One region of the Blautia sp. 2227st1_G12_2227SCRN_220401 genome, then DNA from elsewhere that is predicted to be linked to it. Evidence: riboswitches for the same ligand, from Rfam matches in the RefSeq annotation. Region 1 holds a riboswitch; the other holds the start of a gene.

What was found. A riboswitch is a leader RNA that binds a small molecule or an ion and turns the genes downstream of it on or off. The one in region 1 is predicted to bind thiamine pyrophosphate.
Region 2: linked by a shared signal. The riboswitch ahead of thiS (sulfur carrier protein ThiS) and the one ahead of thiW (energy coupling factor transporter S component ThiW) in region 1 are both predicted to bind thiamine pyrophosphate.

What each region holds. Positions count from the first base shown of each region.
Region 1 is NZ_JBCLNI010000052.1:5,165-8,768, reverse strand. Features, by position in the region: gene thiE (thiamine phosphate synthase) at 1-473, opposite strand, end outside; gene ABCM67_RS15840 (hydroxyethylthiazole kinase) at 490-1,392, opposite strand; gene thiW (energy coupling factor transporter S component ThiW) at 1,355-1,909, opposite strand; TPP riboswitch at 2,247-2,349, opposite strand; gene ABCM67_RS15830 (alpha-N-arabinofuranosidase) at 2,487-3,604, opposite strand, start outside.
Region 2 is NZ_JBCLNI010000042.1:14,640-18,243, forward strand. Features, by position in the region: gene thiH (2-iminoacetate synthase ThiH) at 219-1,460, opposite strand; gene ABCM67_RS15170 (thiazole synthase) at 1,627-2,412, opposite strand; gene thiS (sulfur carrier protein ThiS) at 2,574-2,777, opposite strand; TPP riboswitch at 3,026-3,133, opposite strand; gene ABCM67_RS15180 (fibronectin type III domain-containing protein) at 3,547-3,604, opposite strand, start outside.

The DNA.
Region 1 (3,604 bases):
ACCGCCTCACAGATATCCTTCAACGTAGAAACCTTGGTAAGGATCGTCACCACCTTAGTAGTAGTAGGATAAATCGCCCCCACACCAAGATAATCCGCACCATCCTCATAAGCCTTCACAGCAGCCTCCACCGTCTTGGCAGTAGCCCCCACGATCTTATCCGGTCCCATCAGCTTCCTTGCCACAGCAACCGGAATATCAGAAGCTCCAACATGCACACCAGCCGCATCACAGGCCAGCGCCACATCCACACGATCATCAATGATCAGTGGCACATTGTAACGATCTGTGATCTCCTTCACCTTAAAAGCCTTATCCAGATACTCCCGTCCACCCTTATTCTTCTCGCGAAGCTGGACCAGAGTCACACCACCCTTACAAGCCTCCTCAACCGTACGAAGCAAAGACTCCTCCGTATGATAAGAACTATCCGTCACCAGATACAACGTTACATCCAAATCTTTTCTATCCATCCTAATCCCCTCTTTTTCAGTACATTTCAATCTTCAACAGATCCAGCAGCTGTCGATCCGAAAGCCCATAGATCTCATCCAGCAGATTTACCTGAAAGCTTCCCGGACCGCGGGAAATCTTCTCCGCTTCCTCGCCGGCGATACCCATAAGTGCAGTACCAAGCACTGCCGCAGCCAGATAATTCCCGGATCTCCCATTTAATTCCATCTCAACGCCAGACCAGACACCTGCCTCTATACTATCCGTCATCTCTTTCGCAATATTATCTTCGCACCCCGGCAAAAACGCCGCAGTCAGTGCACCGACCATACAGCCGGTTCCTGTGATCCCGGACAGCGCCGCACTGCCATTTTGTACCAGAATAACCCGTTCACCATCCGTAACAAAATCCTGTTTTCCGGTAGCCAGCACGATTGCCTGATTATTTCTGGAAAAAGCCTTAAGCACTTCACTGACTCCATCGATATTTTCCTCAGTCAGAGCATCCTCGACACCCGCATCGATTCCGATCGCATGAGACGGCAGCCCGGAAACAGCCAGAAGCTCTGACATATTTCCCTTCAGCACTGCCGGATGACCGATCCTTAAAAGCTCCCGTGCCAGATCCAGCCTGAGATCACTGCAGGCAACCCCTACCAGGTCCAGAAGAACCGGAATCTTATTTTCCATCGCTGTTCTCATAGAACGCTTCATTGACTCGATCCTGGCATCGGTAATATTCCCGAGATTCAGCATCAGCGCACCAGCCGATGCCGTAATACCTGTCACCTCTGCCGGATGCTCCGCCATGATCGGCCTTGCACCTACTGCAAGGACCACGTTGGCACAATCATGGATCGAGATCGGATTGGTGATGCAATGGATCAGCGGCTTTTCTTCTTTAATTCGCTTTCGCAGTTGTAAAATTCTTTGTCTCATATGTTTTTGAACCCAAAGCTGCCTGGAATTTCACCAGAAGACCTGCTTTACTCAGAGCCTTCAGGAAAATATAGGCAACACATCCTCCCATTGTGGTTGCTGCAAGGAACATCGGCGTATAATAAAATGCTGTCAGTCCGCCTCTTCCCATCAGGAATGCCATCACCGGATAAGAAACCATAGATCCGATGATACCTGTTCCAAAGATCTCACCGATCACCGCGCAGATGATCTTGCCTTTGGAAAGTCTGTAGAACACACCTGAAAGAAATGCGCCAAATACTGCACCGGTCAGTGCAAGTGGCGGGATTCCCATAAACATCATACGGATCACGCTGATCATGGTCGCACAAAGAAGGGAATACCACGGTCCCATCAGAACCGAGCATACGATATTGACAAGATGCGCCGTGGGGCACATTCCCTCAATCCTCAGGATCGGTGAAATAACGACACCGATCGCAACCATCATTGCCAGCATTACCATACGAAGCGTGTGCATCCTTTGTTTTTCCATAGTGTTTTTCCTCCCTGAAATATCAGGCAGAGCCCTGTCAGATCCGGGCAAAAGCTTCCCGTCTGCTGCAGTCTGCCCTTAGATTTTGGCGGTCGAAGTTCCCTTACTTCCTCTCACTCCGAAAACACGGATTCCCATCGCTTATATGATCCTTCCGGAAAAATCCTCCGGAATATCACTCTCCTGCCAGACATTAAGGCGCTCCCCTTCCTGCCCGCTCTTTCGCAGAAGCTCCACATGCAGTCTCTGTCACTTTCACATCCCCACATTGTCAGACCATTCCAGTTCCATTCCTGCATCCGAAAAGAGCGCATCCCATGGCAAACTCCACGGAGACACGCTCTCAAATCACAATCCCTCCGTTGGCATTACCCAAATCAGGTACGGTCGAAGATCTATCTTCCTCTCAGCCTGTCACACAAGCTCCCGCTGGCTCTTTTCTTTTCTGTTTTTCAATATAGCACACACCTATCCCGTTGTCAAACCTCCACTGCTTATTGCTCTTTGCACTCCCGCCGGAGACTTTCCTGCATGATTTACATTTTCTGTAACTGCTTTTACCATACTTCACCGGCCCTTATTTCGCAAGACGGATCATATTCCAGCTGTGTTTTGCAAAAACTGCTTCCAGTTTTCCGCCGTCCAGCTTTGAGCACTCTGCACTGGCTTTTACAGGAACTACATTCTCGGGCTGCGTCTCTGTATTGACTGCCTGAAGATCATCATTGTTCAGCACGATATGCTCTACGATCTTATATCCCTCAAACTGTCTTAAGTCACAGGAAACTTCCATATCCTCATCCAGACTCTTATTCACTGCAAAGATCGTCAGCGTATCCTTTTCCTCATCCCAGACGCACACAGAATCCAGATATGGAGCTTCTCCATAAGTCTTGCTTTCATATATAGGTGTGAGAACCTGTGTATTAAGGACGGTTCCTCTTCCAAACACACTTGTCAGCATATACGGATAAAAGATCGTCTGACGCCATGCGCCTGTATCGGATGTCATGATCGGCGCAATAACATTTACCAGCTGTGCCATGCAGGCGATCTTTACACGATCTGCATGACGGAGAAGTGTGATCAACATGCTTCCCACAAGAAGTGCATCCTCAAAGTTATAAACATCCTCCAGCTGATGGGGCGCCTGTACCCATTTTTCCAGTTTTTTATCCTGTTCATTGCTGTGGTACCATACGTTCCACTCGTCGAAGGAAAGATTGATCTGTTTTTTTCCATGCTTCTTTGCTTTTACAGCATCGCAGATGGAAACCACTCCTGAGATAAAATCATCCATGCCCTTGGAGCTTGCCAGAAAATCGGCAGTGTCTCCCGATGCATTTCCATAGTACTGATGCAGGGAAAGATAATCCACCTGATCGTAAGCCTCGTCAAGAACCGTATACTCCCAGGAGCCAAAGGTAGGCATTTCCAGACTGGAGCTTCCGCATGCAACAGTCTCAACCTCCGGATCCATAAATTTCATCAGGCGGGCAGTCTCTGCTGCAACTCTTCCGTACTCTGCCGCAGTTTTATGTCCCATCTGCCACGGACCGTCCATCTCGTTTCCGAGACACCATAATTTGATATCATGCGGCTGTTCATAGCCGTGAGCTTTACGGAGATCACTGTAATAGGTACCACCCTTAAAGTTACAGTATTCCAAAAGATTTTTCGCATCCTCCGGTCCTC
Region 2 (3,604 bases), on a different contig from region 1:
AAAAGCAGCAGAAAATCCCCGGAAAACGTTAAATCAATACAGGATTCCGTGGAAAAATTTCCGTTTTGGAATATTTCGAGAAAACGTGATCAGCCTTGTATTACGCGGGATCCTGGGCGATTTTTCATCACACTTATCCACAACCGCCCCGGAAAAATGCTCTCCGGAGTGGTTGGTTTTCCACATATTCCACAGAAGTTATCCCATGATCTATGTTTTTACAGATAGATATAATCGTTCATTACAGGCTGCAGGCCGTTCTTTTTCAAATCATTGAAGACCTCATCTACAGATCTTCCGTCAGAGATCTCAAACTGGTCATCACCCTTATCTTCGATATCTTCCACATGGCTTCCGATTCCTGTGCTGACACCTGCGGAGATCTTGGTCGCCGCAATATTTACCAGATTATCCCTCACGCGGGCACACTCTCTGGTGGATACCGTAATGCTTGCAAAAGGCATAAACAGCCGATACGCGCATACCACCTGAAGAAGCTGCGGTTCATGAACATCCTTTGGATTGATCCGGTCATTGTTGATGATCGGACGAAGTCTCGGGCAGGAAAAAGCGATCTCTGCGTGTGGATATTTTCTCTGCAGAAGATATGCGTGATATCCCGTTGCAAAAGCATCCTTGCGGAAATCATCCAGTCCCAGAAGTGCCGCAAAACCAACACCTCGCATGCCGCCTTTTAACGCACGCTCCTGTGTATTTAACCTGTATGGAAAAATCCTCTTGTGGCCTGCCAGATGCAGAGTTTCGTATTTATCAGAATTATAGGTCTCCTGGAAAACTGTCACATAATCTGCGCCGCATTTGTGAAGATATGCGTACTCATCAGAATTCATCGGATACACCTCAAGGCCGATCACCTTGAAATATTTTCGCGCGATCTCACAGGCTTTTCCGATGTACTCCACATTGGATTTGGTTTTGCTCTCTCCGGTAAGGATCAGGATCTCCTGCAGACCAGTCTCGGCGATCGCTGCCATTTCCTTCTCGATCTCTTCTTCGTTCAGCTGTGCACGGCGGATCTTATTGTGGCAGTTAAATCCACAGTAGATGCAGTAATTCTCACAGTAGTTTGCAATGTAGATCGGTGTGAACATACAGATGCTGTTTCCGAAATGTTTCCTTGTTTCGATCCGTGCAGCCTGTGCGATTTCTTCCAGAAGAGGCAGCGCTGCCGGTGAAAGCAGTGCTTTAAAATCCTCCGGTGTGCGGTTGTCATGAGCAAGCGCTCTCCGTACATCCGCTTCTGTGTACTTATCATAATCATATGCGTTCATTGCGGAAATAACCTGATCCATTACATCAGTTTCTTCCAGCTGTTCCATATCCGGAAGGTACTTCATGTGATCGATACGGTTCTTTTTCATATCTTCCAGAATTTCTTCATTTACGATACTTTCATTAAAATGGCCGTCCTGCTGACTGGCCTGTACTGTTTCTGCCATTACTCTTATGTCGCTCCTCTCATATATTGCAGCAATACTCTGGTCCTCACTGCTGCATATCTGTAAACTCAATTTCGATTGAAACCAGACAATACCTGTGTTTCACTACACAGGCAGTGCCTGTCCCCCGCTTAGTGTTCTGCGTTCAATCATTCATTTATCAATTTTACTCATGAAGAAATCCGGTCAGTGGTGAGGATGCACTTGCACCTCTCTCCAGAGTTCTTCCCATACCGGAAAGATATGCACTTCTTCCTGCCTCAATAGCTTTCTTAAAGGCTTCCGCCATAACACGGACGTCTCCTGCAGTTGCAATAGCTGTATTTGCCATAACTGCTGCAGCACCCATTTCCATAGCCTCACATGCCTGTGACGGGCGACCGATTCCTGCGTCCACGATGATCGGAAGGTCGATCTCGTCGATAAGGATCTGGATGAATTCTTTTGTACAGATTCCTTTGTTGGAACCGATCGGAGAGCCAAGCGGCATTACACAGGCAGCTCCTGCATTCACCAGATCTCTGGCTGCATTCAGATCCGGATACATATATGGCATAACTACAAAGCCCTCTTTTGCAAGGATCTCTGTTGCCTTGATGGTCTCATAGTTATCCGGAAGAAGATATTTGGAATCATGGATAACTTCGATCTTTACAAAATCTCCACAACCAAGCTCGCGGGAAAGTCTTGCGATACGGACTGCTTCCTCTGCATTTCTGGCTCCTGATGTATTCGGAAGAAGAGTAACATCCTTCGGCACATAGTCAAGAATATTGGCAAGCCCACCCTCATTTGCACGACGCAGGGCAAGTGTTACGATCTGAGTTCCTGCTTTTTCAATACATGCTTTTACAAGCTCCAGAGAAAATTTTCCGGAACCAAGGATAAAACGGGAAGTAAACTCATGGCCTCCCAGGATCAGTTTGTCTTCATTTGTGTTTGCTGTTGTCATTTTTTATGTCCACCTTTCTTTATCTGTTTGCAGAAAATATTTCCACCGATTTATAACCAGCGCCTTCTTCTGCCAGATCATTCTTCATCTGCATTTTTTCAGTAACTTATCTGTCAGTTACTGCCGTGGTATATCTACCTAATTTTATCTCTATAGCGACATCAGCAGCTTCCGCCGCCCATAAACTGCAGAATCTCCACAACATCGCCATCTTTCAGTACTGTTGTATCGTAAGTGTCTCTCTTAATGATCTCTTCATTCAGCTCTACTACAACCTGCACCGGAACATAGTTACATGCTTCCAGATATTCTGTTACTGTCACCGGCTTTTCCAATGTTCTGCTTTCACCATTTACTGTGATCATGATCTCTCCTTTCCGGAAACTTCAAAAGCTATTCGTCAATAAAAAAGAGTTCACAAAGAAATACACCCGCGGTGGTGCACCCCTTCATGAACTCAGTTCACTCTCAAATTTCCCAATATTCAATTGTCGATACCGGGGTTAAAAGCATTCGCTCTTGATCCCTTCCCTGTAAATCCTGATCTTACGTATTCAATCGGATAAAAACATCCGCATCCAATAAAAAAGGAGATACACCAAAGTATCTCCCGTAAATTCATCTTATACGTTCCTACGTTGGCATTATCCAAATCAGGTATAAGGGTCGAAGTTGAAGACTTCCTCTCAGCCTGCCATCACAAGCTCCCCTGTTATTTACATGGTTTAGTATAAGACGAATTATGATCAATGTCAAGAGTATTAAATTTTCTCACAATAGTTCCAATTTGTTCTAAACTATAGTACACTGTTAATGCTGCCAACCCTCCAGCAGAAAGGAGGTGAAGTCCAGTGTGCGAATTAATCATCACATTTTTTGTTTCTGTTACGGCGGATATAGTTAGCTACTATATTCGCAAATGGCTGGACAGAAACGACAGGCAGTAACAGCCTGAAAGGCTTAAGCCCCCTTACATAACGGCATAGAAAACCCCGGAAGTGTGCGAGACTTCCGGGGTTTTCGTTTTTGCCAATGTTTGAATTTCATCACATTTCTTAGCTACTATCATCTTATGCTTTCTATACTAATTTGTCAACCGAATTTTATTAACGGCATCATCATAGGATGTTACTGTTATTTATAAGCAGTGAATCCCAGATCTTTCATTGTCAGATTTAAATTCTTTTTCAGA